DNA from 3 places in the Priestia sp. FSL W8-0524 genome. Region 2 is predicted to be linked to each of the others. Evidence: riboswitches for the same ligand, from Rfam matches in the RefSeq annotation. Region 2 holds a riboswitch; each other region holds the start of a gene.
The links. Region 2 has a riboswitch for S-adenosylmethionine ahead of NST66_RS04635 (hypothetical protein). Riboswitches for the same ligand answer to the same signal wherever they lie in the genome.

Region 1 (6,101 bases), 2.7 Mb from region 2:
TTTCACTACACGAATGAGCGAGATTTAGTAAAACCGATTTTTCTTCCAAGCTCTACTATTTCTGTTATACAAGAAAAAGCTTCAGCAAATCAGCTTTATATCCAGTTTACGCAAGCGGTGGATAATCTGATGGTTCATTCTTATCGCATTACCGTCAAAAATAAAGAAACTGGAAAAGTGGTCAAAACATATAATGCATTTTCTCAATATTACAGCGATCCTGTTCCGGATGTTTTAAGTCTTCCGTTATCCGGTTTGCAGCCTCATACTGCGTATCAAATAGAAGTAGCGGCAGTGGATGCGTTTGATAATCAAAGCGATCAAAAATTAATGATTGAAGGCTCTACTAAATAGCTGAAAGAATCCTGATTTTTATTGATTCTTTTAGCTTTTTTTCATCTGTTTTTAATGTTATTTTCATTAGATTTTTAAGTGGAGTTGCTACACTGAAACTGTATTTAAAGTCATAATATGTAATTTTTATGAAAGTATCAAAATCAAAAGGAGTTTATATGAAAGGATCTTTTGTACGTTTTTTAGTAGTGGGACTGGTCAATACAGCAGTAGGTCTCTCCATTATGTATGTGCTGCTTCATATCTTTCATCATTACTGGATAGCGACGTTCGTCGGCAATGCAGCGGGGGCAGTCGTCAGCTACGTGTTAAATCGAATATTTACGTTTAAAAGCGGAGTTCATTTATCAAAAAGCATACTGCGTTTTATTTTAGTTATTGGCATTTGCTACGGCTTGTCTTACTATATTGGACTGCAGTTCTCCAGCTGGTTATTGCATCAACTTCCTGTTGCGGTGCATCCGTTCAAAAAAGACGTCGGTATATTAATTGGAACAGGTCTGTATACGCTTTTAAATTATACGGGTCAAAAATACTTTGTATTTAATACAAAAAAAGAAGCAGTCGTCCACGATTAGCTTTTAGTCATTATGAAATGGAAATAGGTGTTAACAGATGAAGAAAGAAACAGCTATGAATAAAGAAAAAACATTGCTTATTATCGCTTTCCTTTTGCTGCTTGCGTATGTATCTCCTATGTTTTTGCTTGGGGAAAATTCACATATACGCGTGCATGATAATTTAGACTCAAATATTACGTGGTATAAAGTTCTGCATCGAAGCGGAGAGCTGTTTGGCTCCAGTCATGCCGTATTACCTCAAATTATTAACGGATTGCCGAGGAATACGTTTGGAACAGAATTTAGCGGTATCCAGTGGCTGTATGGTGTATTCCCGACCATGCTTGCATACAGCCTGAGTCAAACGATCACGCGCGTATTTGCTTTAATTGGAATGTATTTATTATTAAAAAAGCATTTTATTAAAAGCAAGGATGCGTATGCGATTCGAGTGCTTGTATCGCTTGCTTTTGCACTTACGCCATTTTGGCCTTCGGGCATGCTGAGTACATTAGGACAGCCGCTAGCGCTGTGGGCGTTTTTAACCATTCGAAACCGCGAAGGAACGTGGAAGGAATGGCTTACACTTTTACTGCTCCCGTTTTACGCGAGCTTTGTGCTCGGGTTTTTCTTCTTTTTAGCAGCGATGGGGCTGCTATGGCTAAGAGACGTAGTAAAAAAACGAGCGTGGAATATTCCTTTTTTAAGCAGTATTGCAGCGATGACTGCTGTCTTTCTGCTCATTGAATACCGACTTGTTGATTCGCTTTTATTTCCGGAGGCCCCGACGAGTCGAAATGAATTTTTAAGCTCTACTCTAAGCTTTGGACATTCCGTTCGCCTTGCTTTGAAGAACTATACGCTCGGGCATACGCATGTAATGACGCTTCATACTTTTGTCATTTTACCGCTTTCTTTTGTCGTATTGTGGTTTGTTGCTCGAAATCGCAAGGAAAAGCTTGACAAAACGTTTTTGCAGTTATTTATTCTTAATCTACTACTGTCGATTTGGTATGCGTTTTGGTTTTATAAAGGTTGGGAGCCGCTAAAAGAAAAATATCAGCTTTTTAATACGTTCAACTTTGCTAGATTTCACTTTTTACGCCCGCTCATTATTTATTTGATGTTTGCCGTTGGCAGCTATGTTTTATGGAAAAGGAGCAAGGCGTGGAAAAAGTTTGTGTGGGTATGTTTGATTTTACAGCTGCTTGTGTTATTTATAGCAAATCCTGAACTTTACTATCGCTACAATCACGAGCCTTCAGTCAAAGAATTTTATGCTGTGCATCAGTTTGATGAAATAAGCAGATATATTGGAAAACCTAAATCATCTTATCGCGTAGCGAGCATAGGGCTTCATCCATCAATTGCTCAGTATAACGGCTTTTATACGCTAGATACGTATAACAACTTCTATCCGTTAACATATAAACATGAGTTTCGCAAAATTATTGCCAAAGAGCTTGATAAAAATAAAAAACTAGAAAGCTACTATGATCACTGGGGCAATCGCTGCTATGTGTTTGTTAGCGAGCTAGGTAAAAAATATGATTACCGAAAAGACTCAACGAAAAAAATTCGTCATTTGCAGCTTAATATCAGCCAATTTAAAAAAATGGGCGGTCGCTATATTTTTTCAGCTGTGCCAATTGAAAATGCTGAAAGCGACGGTTTGCACTTTTTAAAAGCATTTAACGATAAACAGTCCGCTTGGAAAGTGTATGTATATGAAGCAAAGTAAGGGGGCAATAACATGAACAGACCTATTTTAACGATCGTGGTTCCATGCTACAACGAAGAAGAAGTATTCACAGAGACGTCTTTTCAATTAACTACTGTAGTAAAAGAACTGATTAATGAACGACTTGTATCAAGTGAAAGCACTATTTTATTTGTAGACGATGGAAGTAAAGACAGCACGTGGTCGCTTATTGAAAAAGAAAGCTGCAGCAATTTGTTTGTAAAAGGGTTAAAGTTAGCGCGAAATGTAGGACATCAAAATGCTTTGCTTGCAGGACTAGAAGCAGCTCATAAGCAATCTGACTGCGTCATTTCCATTGACGCGGATTTGCAAGATGATATCAGTGTCATTCGTACTTTTGTAGAGAAATATTGGCTTGGGTATGAAGTTGTATATGGCGTTCGAGACAGCAGAGAAACCGATACATTTTTCAAACGAACCACGGCAGTAGGGTTTTATCGTTTTATGAACAAGCTAGGAATTCAGCTTGTTCAAAATCACGCTGATTTTCGCCTTATGAGCAAACGTGCTCTTGGTGAACTCATGAAATATAAAGAAGGAAACGTCTTTTTGCGGGGCCTTGTACCATTAGTAGGATTTCGCTCCACGGAAGTCACATATGACCGCAAAGAACGGACGGCGGGTGAGTCAAAATATCCGCTAAAGAAAATGCTCGCTTTTGCATTTGACGGGATTACGTCTTTTAGCGTAGCACCTATACGCTTACTGACGCTGCTTGGAGGAGCTTCGTTTCTCTTTAGTATTTTGTTTGGCATTTATGCGCTGATTCAAAAATATTTAGATCATACGCAAATTGGCTGGACGTCTCTTATTTTATCAATTTGGCTTGTAGGCGGCCTGCAGCTAATGGGAATAGGTCTTGTCGGAGAATACATTGGCAAGATTTTCAACGAAGTGAAACAGCGTCCTAAATATGCGATTGAAAGAGATTTATATACAAAACACTCGTTAGACACACAAAAAGATTTGCTGATGCATTAATTAAGAAGCTTCTCCTGAATGGAGAGGCTTTTTTGTTAAAGTGTTTATCATAATTTTTAAGGTAATAGGAGATGCTACTACTAAAATTTCTAAGGAGATCAAAATCTATGAAAAGACTACTTTATACAGTCAGCACTTTTTGTTTTGTTTGGCTTGCTTTTGCAACCATTCATGTCAGCGCTCTTTCGATTGAGAAACTTCCAATGAAGAAATCATCTGAACAATGGTCGGTCGAACTGACAAAAGCGAGCATGACGGGAGATAATCAGCTAAAGTGGAAAAATAACGTCTATCATACATATGGATTAACCGTTGAAAACATTGGAAAAGACGTAGAGCGTGTGCAGGTCCAAGCTTTTCGGCACGAAGGAAAAAATAAGGCGAAATACAGCTTGTTTTCTCCTATTGAAAGGTCTAACTTAAGCAAAAGCGGTCAGCGTTTTCGCTATGCCAATTTTGCTGTTCCTGGAAAAGCGGCAGGCTTAGACATCATGATTAACTGGACGGATGAACAAGGCAACCATCAAGAACATTTTGAATTTAAATAAAAGTCTTCGCTTAGGCGAAGACTTTTTTTTGCAGGAATTTATCTCTGTATGTGGAAAACGAACACGAAAGGAGAGATTGTGATGATTGCAAAAGCTACTGAAGAAGAAATACAGGAAATTCGGACGAAATCTGCTGATGCGCTGTTTGAAGGAACAACGCATCAGTTTCAACCGTCAACTGAACGCGTAAATGAACTAATTGATAATGCCCTTGAAAAAGGGTGTTATTATTTAGTATCTAGACAAGAAAATAAACTTGCAGGCTGGGTTTTTGTCGGTCCATCTGCCGACTTCTTTTCAAAAGCAGAAATTGGCTTTATCTACGAGTTATATGTTTTACCAGAATACCGCGGGCAAGGTCTAGCCAAGCCGTTAATGCAAAAAGCAATTGATGAATTGTCTATCAAAGGATACCCTGAAATCAGACTCAGCGTTCATGCTGGGAATTTTGCACAGCATGTGTACCGTGAACTTGGATTTGTAGATAAACAAATATCAATGAGCCTACAGGTGGCAAAACGTCCGTAATGTTGGTGAATGTCAGCGAGTCCATAAAACATAAGATGTTATACATGCGATGAGGTTCGGTAATGAAAGTAAAAGTAAATAAGTAGCCCAAACAGCGCCTTTATCTAGTACTTCAACAGCTCCTCTACCTGTATGATCTGAGGAGGGGGGATCTTCAAGTGCGTTCATAATCAAAGCCGCTGCTGCTAAAATAATCCCTCCAATGCTTCCGGTTGTTTTGACAATTGCAATATGGAAAGTAGATGAAAAAGCAATGCTGAGAAGCAGCAGCAAGCTTCCCAAAAAAGCAGATAACATATATCGTTTCATGTGCTCACCATCCTTTATGAAAGCATACCATATTTTACTTCTTTTTTCTTTTTATTGAAAAGCTATTGACATAACATATAAAACATATTAGAATAGTCAGAAATAATTTAAAAACGAAATATTCTTATCTAGAGAGGTGGAGGGACTGGCCCTTTGAAGCCTCAGCAACCACAATTATTGAATGGTGCTAATTCCAGCATAGCCTAGCTCTGACAGATAAGAAGAGGAATCTTTTTCTATGATGAAATCCTCTTCTTAGGAAGAAACATTTCGTATAGAAAAGGTGATGACATTGAAAAATACACAACAGGCGCTAAGCGTTGATGATTATTTAGATCTATACTTGTTAGCAAAAGAACTAAAAGACGAAACGTGGCAGCAGGAAATTTTAGCCGCGCTAAAAACGAAGCAAAATCGTTCATTTGAAGACAAACAATCCGCACTCGTTCAAGAAATATGGGAAGATTTTAAACAGTTAAATGAAGATATTTCTTTTACGTATCGCTTAATTCAAGAAGAGCCAACTAATGAACAGTTTCAAGTTAAATTAAGGAACTTGAGAGAACGGCGGATCACGCTGAGTCGTGAATTATATTTAGCTAAAAAACAGTATGTTGAACACACGCAGTAAAAGGATCCGCTTGATAAACAAGCGGTTTTTTTGCATGTAAATGTTAGAAGCGTTCTATTTCGGGTAGTAAATAGATAAGACAAAAAAAGGAGGGATAACAGTGGCCCAAGGTGTATTATGTGAAGTGAATGAGTGCATGTATTGGAAATCGGGAAATAAATGCAGTGCAGAGTCCATTTACGTTGTGAGTCCTGAAAGTAGTCACCATGTTTCTGAAACGGAAGAACCTGGCTGTAAAACTTTTGAACCCGCGAGATAACTGCTAGTTTTATAAAAAAGCATAAAATGAACGATGCGCTGACGGAGTTGAGTCGGCGTTTTTCTATTTTTTAAAAAATACTATTACTTAGGTGCGATAATAAATACATAGTAAAAAAGCAGTGTCTACGTCTAATTGTGCGTTTAAACAAAATGATACGATAATTTTT
Region 2 (6,101 bases):
ATATAAAAATATGCCGATACTACTAATATAGATTAGACATTCTATGTCTTTAGATTGTATAGGGGATGAAAAAATGAAAAAAGCTTTTCAAAGTTTACGCATGAAAATGCTATGTATGATTGCAGCCATGATGGCCATAACATCTACTGTAATTGAAGTAACCAATTATTATCTTATTGTGAAACAAGAGCAAGCAGCTTCGATTACGCTAGTGATTACATTTCTGTTTGTTTCTTTTACAACTACCGTGTTCTATTTTATCATACGTCGCTACATAATTGCGGTTGAAAATTTGTCAAAAACAATGAAAGGGATTTCAAACGGCGATTTATCTGTAGATGTTGTTCCTTTGAAAGGGAAAAATGAGATTAGTACACTCATATCTTCACTTAATGAAATGATGACTCACATGAGAATACTGCGTCAGAAAATAAGTAAAACAAAGAGCACGGTCAGTCATTCCTCAGAGCAATTGCTTGTAAGCATGGAGGAAACAAAAACAGCTGTGACAGAAGTTACGATGTCTATTCAAGAAATTGCTGCGGGTTCTGATAAGCAGTTGCTAAGTGTGGTTGAAACCGAGCAGGCTATGGTGGATATGGCCAAGCTGCTTCAGAAAATGACTGATCATTCTTCAAAGGTACAACAATCGATGAACAGAGCCTCTGAACATGCTTCTACCGGAAATGTTGCGGTGAAAGATGTGACGAATCAAATGAATAAAATCTATGAAACCGTTAAGATATCGACCAGTGAAGTAAAGGGACTCGAAGATCGTTCCGCAGAGATTGGCCGCATTATTAATACGATTACAAGAATTGCTGAACAAACAAATCTTCTTGCACTTAATGCTGCTATTGAAGCTGCAAGGGCTGGAGAACATGGAAAAGGTTTTGCTGTAGTGGCAGGGGAAGTACGTAAGCTAGCGGAAGAATCTAAAACGTCCGCTATACAAATCAGTCATTTGTTAAAAGAAATTGAAGTACAGGCAAAGCGGGCTTATCGAAACATGGAAGTGAATACGGAAGAAGTCACGCTTGGTATTGCCACTGTCGAAGATGTAACGCAACAGTTTTCCATAATTATGGAAGATGTCTTTGCCGCTCAAGAACAAATGAACAAAATGACAAAAGCAACAGGAGAGATTGATGGGTATTCGTTTAAGGTAATGGAGTCTGTCATGGCCCTTTCGGAGGTTGCTAAACAAGCAGCTGCTTACGCTGAAGAAGTAGCTGCGGCTTCACAAGAGGAGTTAGCATCTATAGAAGAACTTGTGATGTTGGCAGCTAATTTAAAATCTACGGTAAGTGAGTCCTGAAGTCTATCTTGATATGTACGTAATACGCGCAGTTTTCTGCGTGTATTTGTTTTATTTATATCTTTTATAGAAAACGATAAATAGAATTGACACGTTATCAAAGCAGTTGTATAGTGAGTACGCAAGGCGGCAGTCTGCCTTTTTTTAATTCTTAGTAAACTTATAAGTTAAATAAAATATTTAAGTACTATATAAGGAGACAAAGAGATGAAAAATGAATTCCGTTTGGCAACAAATGACGACGCGGATAACTTATTGAACTTAACTCTACAAGCATATAAGCCTATTCGAGAGCTAGGCATTCCTTTCTTAGCAGCTACTGCTGATCTTGCCCTCGTTAAGAAAAATATTTCTCAAAACCTTTGCTATGTATATGAAGAAGATAAAAGAATCGCTGCCACTGTATCTATACGAATGCCTTGGGGAGAACATCCAGGTCCGTTTGCTGTTCCGCATTTTTGGTGGTTTGCAGTGGACCCGTCGCTTGCCAGGAAAGGCGTTGGATCTAAGCTGCTGCATCTAGTAGAGGAAGAGGTAATAAAGAATACGTTTAAATCGCCAGGTGTGTCTTTAGGAACAGCAAAAGAACATCCTTGGTTAGTTGAGATGTATGAACGAAAAGGATATGTTCAAGCTAAAGAAAAGCACCTTGCACAAGGCTATACGACCGTATTTCTTTATAAAAAATTCAATGAGGTACACTCTTTGTCGTAAAAGATAGAGAAGTGGTCTAAATTAAGAAATGTGAAAGAGTGATAAATATGACAGATCAATTACTACTAAATACGCTAATAGACATACGCCGTGAGCTGCACCGGTTTCCAGAGCTTTCAATGAAAGAATATGAAACAACTAAACGTATTAAAAAGTGGTTAAAGCACTACGATATTTCTATAGCGGATGCATTCCATTTAGACGTGGGAGCAGTAGCGGAAATTGTGGGAGGAAAGCCGGGACCTACTATCGCTATTCGAGCTGATATTGATGCGCTGCCAATTGAAGAAAAAACCAATCTGCCATTTGCTTCTGAAGTGAACGGTGTTATGCACGCATGCGGACATGATTTTCATACGGCTTCTATAATCGGAGCAGCCATTCTTCTCAAAGAGCGTCAGCAGGAGCTTTGCGGTACGGTTCGATTTATCTTTCAACCGGCCGAAGAAACGGCTTCTGGGGCAAAAATGCTCGTTGAAAAAGGTGTGCTCGAAGGAGTAGAAGCGATATTTGGAATGCATAACAAACCGAATCTTCCTGTAGGAACCATTGGTGTCAAATCGGGACCTTTAATGGCAAGCGTTGATCGTTTTGAAATTGACGTCAAAGGAGTAGGCGGTCACGCAGGTATTCCAGAAAAAACAGTAGATCCGATTGCTGCTGCTGGTCAAATTGTTACTAGTTTACAAACCATTGTCAGCCGTAATCTCAGCCCATTTCAAAATGTTGTTGTCAGCATAACTCAAATCCACGGAGGGAGCTCGTGGAACGTCATTCCTGACAAAGTAACGCTTGAAGGAACGGTGCGTACCTTTCAAGAAGAAGCGAGAGAAAAAATACCGGCTCTTATGAAACGAACTGCTGAAGGGATTGGAGCAGCTTTCGGGGCTTCAGTAGACGTTAAATGGTATCCGTATCTTCCTGTAGTAAACAATGATGATACGCTGGAAAAATTGGTTATTAACGCTGCAGAGAATCTTAGTTATCAAGTCGTAGAAGCTGAACAATCGCCTGGAGGAGAAGATTTTGCCGTATATCAGCAGCGTGTACCAGGATTTTTTGTATGGATGGGTACGGCTGGAGAATATGAATGGCACCATCCTTCTTTTTCATTAAATGAAGAGGCATTACTTGTAGCAGCTTCTTATTTTGCTAATCTAAGCTTTGACTTTTTGAATTCATTCCATTACCAAAAAAATTAAAATATTTTTATTTTTCTATTTACGCGGATGGAATTGTTTGATAAAATAAATTTTAAATTAAAAAAGTTATCACGAGTGGACGAGAGATCTGGCTCTTTGACTCCACAGCAACCTACGAATGTAAGGTGCTCCTACCAGCAAAGCATGTGCTTTGGGTGATAAAACGGGTGAAAAACTCATTTTGCATCAAAGCAAAATGAGTTTTTTTTATTTTTCTAAAAGGAGAGGGTTTTATGAGTCATACAGCAGTTGCAGCACATACAGGAGAGAAAGCATTAAAGGAAGCCGTAAAATTATTAGGAAAGCATTATCAAGTAGCTTATCGTGAATTAGAAACATTTTATGAAATTGTGGTCGAAAACCATGTTCGTACATATGCTGTAGGCATAGATATTAAAGATGTACAAAAAGCAAATGAACTAGAAATTTATTCATCATGCTGTTCCAAGCTTGAGCGAGTAGGCTGTCTTTTATAGAAGTCTGCTCGCGCCTCTATTTTTAAAGTGTTTTTAAATAGAAAGCATGTTTTTTGACAATTGAAGAATCTGGTGGGTATAATCATTACTCACTAGGTTTTAAAATTAATCATAAATTGTCGAAATTTTTACACAAATTAAAGGTTACATTCGAAATGAATTGTGGTATGTTATAAAACAAGAATATTTTATGAAAGGAGCATTGAAATGGAAATGTCTCTTGAACATGGAAACGATGCAGGAAGCGAACAGCTTATTGATCGTATCCTAGACTTTTTAGAAGATGACGAAAAGTAAAAAAAGAGTGTGCGGTGCTAGCCCTAGCCGCGCACTCTTTTTTTATCATGTGCGTCAAGGAAGCGCATACTATGATACATAGGGATAGAATGAAAGGGTCTCTGTCAAAGGGATTGACGAATCGTTTTGTTTGATGGAAAATTTAGAAAAAGGAAAGAGATGAAGGGTATGTCGAACAAAACATCTTTGTATCAAACAAAAGAACAGTTAAAGAAGCTTGTAAGCGAATTGGTTTCTATACCTAGCGTGACAGGAACGATGGCAGAAGTGGAAATGGCTGAATCGATAGCGGCGTATTTATTGAAGCTGCCTTACTTTCAAAAAAACGAGCAAGTTGAGCTTCATTCAACAGGAGACGGGCGATCGATTGTCACAGCTTTTGTTGAAGGGAAAAATACGAATAAAACAGTTGTATTAGTCAGTCATTACGACGTAGTGGATGTACAAGATTATGGACAGTGGAAAAAGGATGCTTTTCACGCTGATACGTTAACGAGTACTTTTTATAATGATATGGAACAAGTTCCGGCGCACGTACAAAAAGATATGATAAAAGGAGACTGGCTTTTTGGCCGAGGAACGATGGACATGAAAGCAGGTATTGCTCTGCATATCAGTATGATTGAACGAGCATGCAACGGAGAGTTTGACGGAAACATCCTGCTTCTGTCGGTACCGGATGAAGAAGTAAATTCGCTCGGAATGAGAAAAGCAGTGCCTGTTCTTTTAGAACTTGCGTGCAAACATCAGCTGGATTTTTCTCTCATGCTAAATGCAGAACCAGTGTTCAGCCGCTATCCTGGTGATCAAACGAACTATGTGTACTCAGGATCGATTGGCAAGATCATGCCAAGCTTTTTGTGTTATGGAAAAGAAACTCATGTAGGGGAACCGCTAGCTGGTTTGAATGCTAATTTACTAGCTTCTTATTTAACAACAGAAATAGAACTAAACGTTGATTTTTGCGAAAAAGTAAGAGATGAAACGAGTCCACCTCCTACTGTGCTGATACAAAAAGATTTAAAAGAAGAGTATTCCGTTCAAGTTCCGCACTCTGCCGTTGTATTATTTAATTTATTTATGTTAAACCGCTCTCTTAAAGAAGTAACAGATCTGCTGTTGAAATCGGCTGACAAAGCGGCTTTGAATGTAAAAAAACATTATAATAAAGCTGCTCGGCAGTACGCTGTGGGAATGGAGGGTTCATCCCTTGACGTGAACGTATGGACGTATGAAGAACTTTATACTCATGCAGTCAAACAGCATGGTGAAAAATATGTGCAAGAAATGGAAGCGGCACTTTTGGCACAAGAAGATGATGACAGAAATAAAACCATTAAATTAGTAAACTCTTTAGCTGGTTTATGTAAAGAAGCAGCTCCGATGATAGTCTTATTTTTTACGCCGCCTTTTTACCCGGCCGTTTGTTCACATGATGATCTCTTTGTACAAAAGATTTTGTCAAACGTACAGGCAACTGCCAAAGAGCAATTCCAAGTGGAGCTAGTTGAACAAAGTTATTTTGGCGGAATTTCGGATTTAAGCTATGCCAGCCTGCAGCACCCGCTTCATACATTTAACACGTTAGTAGCCAATATGCCTCTATGGAATAAAGGATATCATATCCCGCTAGAAGAGCTAGAGGAGCTGAAGATGCCGGTGCTGAACATTGGACCGCTGGGAAGAGATGCGCATCAATGGACCGAAAGATTAGACGTTCAGTATTCCTTTGAGATTTTGCCTCACTTCATTTATCAAGCTATAAAAGAAGCACAGAAATAAACATCCGCCCGCGGATGTTTATTTGTTGAATTTAAAAGAAGCTCCTTGTACGGTAATTTGTTGCGGTGTTAGAGCGTGATCCAATTCAACCAAAAATGGACGCTCTCCAACTTTTTTTAATGTATCGTGGACAACACCTTGTGTTCCGCTGCAAAAAATAAGGTTTCCTTTATTGACATATAGTTTTTGACAACGTGCATCAAGTAAAGAGTCTTTGTAGCTTTCGCCAGCCTGAACGTCCAGCAGTTTTGTCCATTTGCTGATGGATTCTTCAAGGTTATGTACAGCACAGTAAATGTTTTTTAGCTGCAG
Region 3 (6,101 bases), 3.6 Mb from region 2:
CCTTTGCTTATTGAGGATGATGTGACAGTAGGACATCAAGTTATTTTACACAGCTCCATCATCCGCAAACGCGCGCTCATTGGCATGGGCTCTATTATTTTAGACGGTGCGGAAATTGGTGAAGGTGCTTTTATCGGTGCAGGAAGTTTAGTGCCTCCCGGTAAAAAAATACCACCTAATACTCTCGCACTCGGTCGACCTGCTAAAGTAATCCGCACTCTGACTGAGGAAGATTTAAAAGATATGCAGCGCATTCGTACAGAATATGTAGAAAAAGGGCAGTATTATAAGTCTATTAAGAAATCTGATTCTTCATTATAAAGGAAACGTTCCCTCAGAAAGTCATACTGAGGGAATTTTTTTAGTATCTCCACAAACTCTCTAATCATGTTCTATTCTCTCCACAATTGTAAAGAAATTTCCATATTAATTTACATCGTTTTAGTACTGCCTCCACAATTAAAGATTAAACTGAATAATAAAGACGTATTTATTAAAAAGGGAGCGACTCTATGAAAGCCAAGTTAATTCAGTATGTATACGATGCCGAATGCCGATTATTCAAAAGTGTAAATCAACATTTTGATCGAAAGCACTTAAATAGATTTTTACGTTTACTAACTCATGCCGGCGGAGCCACGTTTACCATTGTGATAGCGTGCTTGCTGCTATTTCTGCATCCTTCATCCGTCGCTTACGCCTGTGCCTTTTCTCTAGCCGTTAGCCATATTCCTGTTGCCATTGCTAAGAAGCTATATCCGAGACAACGGCCTTATATTCAACTAAAGCATACAAAAGTATTAGAAAATCCATTAAAAGATCATTCATTTCCATCGGGGCATACAACGGCTATTTTTTCGTTAGTTACCCCTCTGATGATTACTTACCCAGCCTTCGCTGCCGTTCTTTTGCCGCTTGCAGTAACGGTAGGCATTTCAAGAATTTATCTCGGTCTGCACTATCCGACGGATGTCATGGTAGGCCTGATACTCGGCATCTTTTCAGGTGCTGTTTCACTGAACATATTTTTAGTCTAATTGATAGGAGGAGTACTCATGAGAATTGCTTTATTTACAGATACATTTGCTCCGGAAGTTAACGGAGCTGCTAAAACACTTTATCAATTTACTCAGTATGTCAAATCAAAGCAAATTCCCATCCAGGTATTTGCTCCTGAATTTGCTCATAATCGGTCGTTTTCAACGTATGTTCACCGCTCGCCTAGCATGCCGTTTTTCCTTTATCCAAACAGCCGCTTTTCATTGCCAAACGTTTTAAAAATTAAAAAGCAGCTGCAGGAATTCAACCCTTCTCTTATTCATTTGGCCACTCCTTTTACAATGGGGCTTTGCGGCTCCTATTACGGGAAAAGATTAGGTATTCCTCTTGTCGGCTCTTATCATACCAATTTTGATGATTATTTATCTCACTATGAACTTGAAAAAATGCGTGTACCACTGCAAAAATATATGAAATGGTTTTATAAACCTGTACAAAAATTATTCGCTCCCTCCGAAGTGACCAAACAGCAGCTAGAAAAACAAGGGTTTCACAACGTAGCTATTTGGTCGCGAGGGGTAAATCACAAATTGTTCCATCCCCACTATGACCGCTTTGATATTCGTATTAAATATAATATAAAAAAACCCTACATCTTAACGTATGTAGGAAGGTTAGCTAAAGAAAAGAACGCTGATTTTTTACTAAAAATTGCCCGATCTTTACCTGATCATATCCGCCACCAAGTTCACTGGCTTATTGTGGGAGATGGTCCTTTAAAAGAACAAATGCAACAGCAAGCATCTGAGCATATGACATTTACAGGCTTTCTTGAAGGTAAGCAACTTGCTCATATCTATTCTTCATCTGATTTGTTTGTTTTCCCTTCAGAAACAGAAACGTTCGGAAATGTCGTACTGGAGTCTCTTGCTTCTGGAACTCCCGTGGTGGCAGCAAATGCAGGAGGAGTTAAACAGATGGTTCAGCACGGGCGAAACGGCTACCTTTGCAAACCTCACTCCTTAGAAGAATTCAGTTCGGCTATTACAGGTTTACTTGATGATTTGCACCAGCGGCTTCACTTTGGCCATGCAGCGAGACACTATGCTCTTACTCAATCATGGGACGCCATTTTTCAGCATTTGCTTTCAGAATATGAAGATGTCGTAGAAAAATCTGCTGAAGGTATTCAATGGGCATAAAAAAAATCTCCGTTTTCACGGAGATTTTTTTTATTATTTAGCTAAAGCTTGAGTTTTTAATGCTTCAGCTTTGTCTGTGAACTCCCAAGGAAGCTCCACATCTGTACGACCAAAGTGACCGTAAGCTGCTGTTTGCTTATAAATTGGGCGACGTAAATCAAGCATTTTAATGATGCCTGCTGGACGTAGGTCAAAGTTTTTGCGTACTACATCTACTAGTACTTCTTCAGAAACTTTTCCTGTACCGAATGTATCAATTGAAATAGATACTGGCTGTGCAACACCAATTGCATATGCTAGTTGTACTTCACATTTATCAGCAAGATCAGCTGCTACAATGTTTTTCGCAACATAACGAGCTGCATAAGCTGCTGAACGGTCTACTTTTGTTGCGTCCTTACCAGAGAATGCACCGCCGCCGTGACGAGCATATCCGCCGTAAGTATCAACGATAATTTTACGACCAGTTAAACCAGCATCTCCTTGAGGGCCGCCGATTACGAAACGTCCTGTTGGGTTAATGAAATACTTTGTATTTTCATCAATTAACTCATTTGGAACAACTGGATTAATTACATATTCTTTTAAGTTACGTTGAATTTGCTCTAACGTTACTTCTGGGTGATGCTGAGTTGAAATAACAATTGTATCGATGCGAACAGGTTTGTTGTTTTCATCATATTCAACTGTTACTTGTGTTTTACCATCCGGGCGAAGGTAAGGAAGAATTTCTTCTTTACGTACTTCTGTTAGACGGCGAGCAAGTTTATGAGCTAATGAAATTGGAAGAGGCATTAATTCTTTTGTTTCGTTACATGCATAACCAAACATTAACCCTTGGTCTCCAGCTCCGATTGCTTCGATTTCTTCATCGGACATTTGACCTTCACGTGCTTCTAACGCTTGGTCTACACCAGCAGCGATATCAGCTGACTGCTCGTCGATAGATGTTAATACTGCACAAGTTTCAGCATCAAATCCGTATTTTGCACGAGTATAGCCAATTCCTTTAATTGTTTCACGAACTGTTTTAGGAATATCCACGTAAGTAGAAGTTGTAATTTCACCGCTTACTAAAACTAAACCAGTTGTTACGCTTGTTTCACAAGCAACACGAGCATTTGGATCCTTTGCTAGGATAGCATCAAGAATTGAGTCAGAAATTTGGTCACAAATTTTATCGGGATGTCCCTCTGTAACAGATTCTGACGTGAACAGACGACGTTGTGTTGACATCAGTTTTCCTCCTTATAAATACGATACATTGTGATACGGTACTCATTCCCTTATTTTCATTACACGTTAAAAAATATAAAAAAACCTTTCCTTGTATCGAGGAAAGGTATCAAATTCTACATAAGCCTTTCACTCTTATCGATCAAGGTTGTGCCCTTGCATCAGGTTAGCACCTTATCGTCTACACAAAAAAATGACGATGGTTGCTGGGTTTCACAGGGCCTGTCCCTCCACCAGCTCGGGATAAGAGAGTATCCGTTCAAGGACATATAATACATGAAAAAGCGCTTCACTGTCAACAACATTCAAATGGAAATCATCTCTTTATGTTTGAATCTGTTTTAATGTAACATACTCAAATTTAAAAATAGTATACCTTATTAAGAATGATCACGAAGTTTGGTTAACAAGACAGACCAAAAAAAGGCTTTCACTTGAAATAGCTTCACTTTTTTCGCTTCTAGCACATATACATGTGTCTAAAATAGGTATAACGTACATTTTTTTATAATACACAAACATTTTTAGTTAAATAGTATAGAATAATTAAATAAATGTGTTATACTAATTATAAATTTCAAACATTAATGAATAAATAATAGCTAAAAAGGAAGGTAGTGCACATGAGTACTGTTGATATGTCTATCGAATTAAATGGTTTGCTTCAATTAAAAACAACAAAACACCAATTATCTGTTCCACAACTTGTTGAAAAAATTCTAGCTCGACGCGAAGGAACGCTGACTTCTACAGGTGCTGTGTCAGTCGAAACCGGAAAATATACAGGTCGCTCTCCTTTGGATAAATTTATTGTAAGCGATGCTGTATCTTCAAAAACGGTTGAATGGGGACCCGTCAATCAGCCAATTTCTGCTCAGCGATTCGATGCGCTATACAAAAAAGTCTTAACCCACTTAAAGAAGCAGGATGAACTTTTTGTTTTTAATGGATATGCTGGAGCTGATAAAAAGTATCAGTTACCAATTCAAGTAGTTAATGAATTTGCATGGCACAACCTATTCGCTCAGCAGTTATTCATTCGCCCTTCAGCTGAACAAAAAACAAATGATGATGTGAAGCCGTTTACAATTGTAGCAGCTCCAACGTTCAAAGCTGACCCTGAAACAGACGGGACGAATTCGGAAACCTTCATTATTCTTTCATTAGAGCGACGCATTGTGCTAATTGGAGGAACTGAATACGCTGGTGAAATGAAAAAATCCATTTTTTCAGTGATGAACTTCTTGCTTCCTCAAAACAATATTCTATCCATGCACTGTTCTGCTAACGTAGGAGAAGAAGGTGACGTTGCATTATTCTTTGGTTTATCTGGAACGGGTAAAACAACGCTTTCTGCTGATGCAAACCGTCGTTTAATCGGAGATGACGAGCACGGTTGGTCAAGCTCTGGTGTATTTAATATTGAAGGAGGCTGCTACGCGAAGTGCATTCAGCTTTCCGAAGAAAAAGAACCGCAAATTTTTAATGCAATTCGCTTCGGCGCAGTACTGGAAAATGTAGTGTTGAATCAAAATACGAAAGTAGCAGATTACAATGATAATAGTTTAACAGAGAATACTCGTGCCGCTTATTCAATTGACTCTATTGATAATACGGTATTGCCAAGCGTTGCTGGGCACCCTACAGCTATTGTCTTTTTAACTGCTGATGCCTTCGGCGTCTTACCTCCAATCAGCAAGCTTACAAAAGAACAAGCGATGTACCATTTTCTGAGCGGATACACTAGTAAGTTAGCTGGAACAGAGCGCGGCGTAACATCGCCACAGGCTACTTTCTCTACATGCTTTGGTGAGCCTTTCTTACCTCTTGCTCCAACAACTTATGCAGAAATGCTAGGAAAGAAAATCGATGAACATAACGTAAATGTCTACCTTGTAAACACTGGATGGACCGGCGGTGAATACGGCGTGGGTGAACGAATGAAGTTAAGTTACACTCGAGCTATGGTTCAAGCAGCTCTTGAAGGAGAACTAGCTAATACCGAAACAGTAACAGATGCTATTTTTGGTTTATCGATTCCAACTCATGTTCCGGGAGTTCCTGATGAAGTGCTTCAGCCTTCTAAAGCATGGAACGATGCAACAGCTTATAACCAAAAAGCAACTGAACTTGCCGCTAAATTCAAAGCGAACTTCAAGCGTTTTAATGATGTAGCATCGGACATTTCAACATTAGGCGGACCTAGAGTCTAATAAAAAACCGATCGTCTTATAGACGATCGGTTTTTTAGTTAGTCGAATGTAATTTTGTCAGTTCATATGTGACAATGGTTTTTTCCTGCTCCATTTCTACCTTACGCACAACAGCAGTTCCAATACATTCTCCATTTTTCGTTTTGTGAATGTTTAATGGAATATCCAACGGATACAAACGATATCCTTTTTTCTCAACTTGAAAAATGTTATCTGTTACACGCTTTTCGTTGCCTTTTGTCACAATCATTGTATTTAATTCTAGCGGCATCCCCATTTTCTCTCACTCCTCACTGTTATTCTACTTGTTTTTTCTATCGTAGCATATCTTTTATTGCGCTTTCATCCACTTCGTTAACTTCTTTACCGTTTCTCGGTTTTCTTTTGGTGGAAAAGCATGTGGAAAGTTTTCAAAATACCAGCTGGTAACTTTTTTATTGGACTTCTTTAG

Region 1: another riboswitch for S-adenosylmethionine. It lies ahead of NST66_RS19045 (hypothetical protein); the one in region 2 lies ahead of NST66_RS04635 (hypothetical protein).
Region 3: another riboswitch for S-adenosylmethionine. It lies ahead of metK (methionine adenosyltransferase); the one in region 2 lies ahead of NST66_RS04635 (hypothetical protein).

What each region holds. Positions count from the first base shown of each region.
Region 1 is NZ_JBBOUG010000001.1:3,628,543-3,634,643, reverse strand. Features, by position in the region: gene NST66_RS19080 (metallophosphoesterase) at 1-354, shown strand, start outside; gene NST66_RS19075 (GtrA family protein) at 513-932, shown strand; gene NST66_RS19070 (DUF6044 family protein) at 970-2,655, shown strand; gene NST66_RS19065 (glycosyltransferase family 2 protein) at 2,668-3,657, shown strand; gene NST66_RS19060 (hypothetical protein) at 3,765-4,205, shown strand; gene NST66_RS19055 (GNAT family N-acetyltransferase) at 4,287-4,733, shown strand; gene NST66_RS19050 (hypothetical protein) at 4,746-5,042, opposite strand; SAM riboswitch class I at 5,164-5,265, shown strand; gene NST66_RS19045 (hypothetical protein) at 5,335-5,673, shown strand; gene NST66_RS19040 (DUF1540 domain-containing protein) at 5,774-5,932, shown strand.
Region 2 is NZ_JBBOUG010000001.1:935,982-942,082, forward strand. Features, by position in the region: gene NST66_RS04620 (methyl-accepting chemotaxis protein) at 74-1,318, shown strand; gene NST66_RS04625 (GNAT family N-acetyltransferase) at 1,526-2,032, shown strand; gene NST66_RS04630 (amidohydrolase) at 2,080-3,234, shown strand; SAM riboswitch class I at 3,298-3,399, shown strand; gene NST66_RS04635 (hypothetical protein) at 3,468-3,710, shown strand; gene NST66_RS04640 (M20/M25/M40 family metallo-hydrolase) at 4,176-5,789, shown strand; gene NST66_RS04645 (VOC family protein) at 5,808-6,101, opposite strand, start outside.
Region 3 is NZ_JBBOUG010000001.1:4,516,692-4,522,792, forward strand. Features, by position in the region: gene NST66_RS23560 (gamma carbonic anhydrase) at 1-321, shown strand, start outside; gene NST66_RS23565 (phosphatase PAP2 family protein) at 513-1,037, shown strand; gene NST66_RS23570 (glycosyltransferase family 4 protein) at 1,056-2,201, shown strand; gene metK (methionine adenosyltransferase) at 2,235-3,437, opposite strand; SAM riboswitch class I at 3,570-3,687, opposite strand; gene pckA (phosphoenolpyruvate carboxykinase (ATP)) at 4,061-5,650, shown strand; gene NST66_RS23585 (DUF2584 domain-containing protein) at 5,685-5,927, opposite strand; gene NST66_RS23590 (alpha/beta hydrolase family protein) at 5,982-6,101, opposite strand, start outside.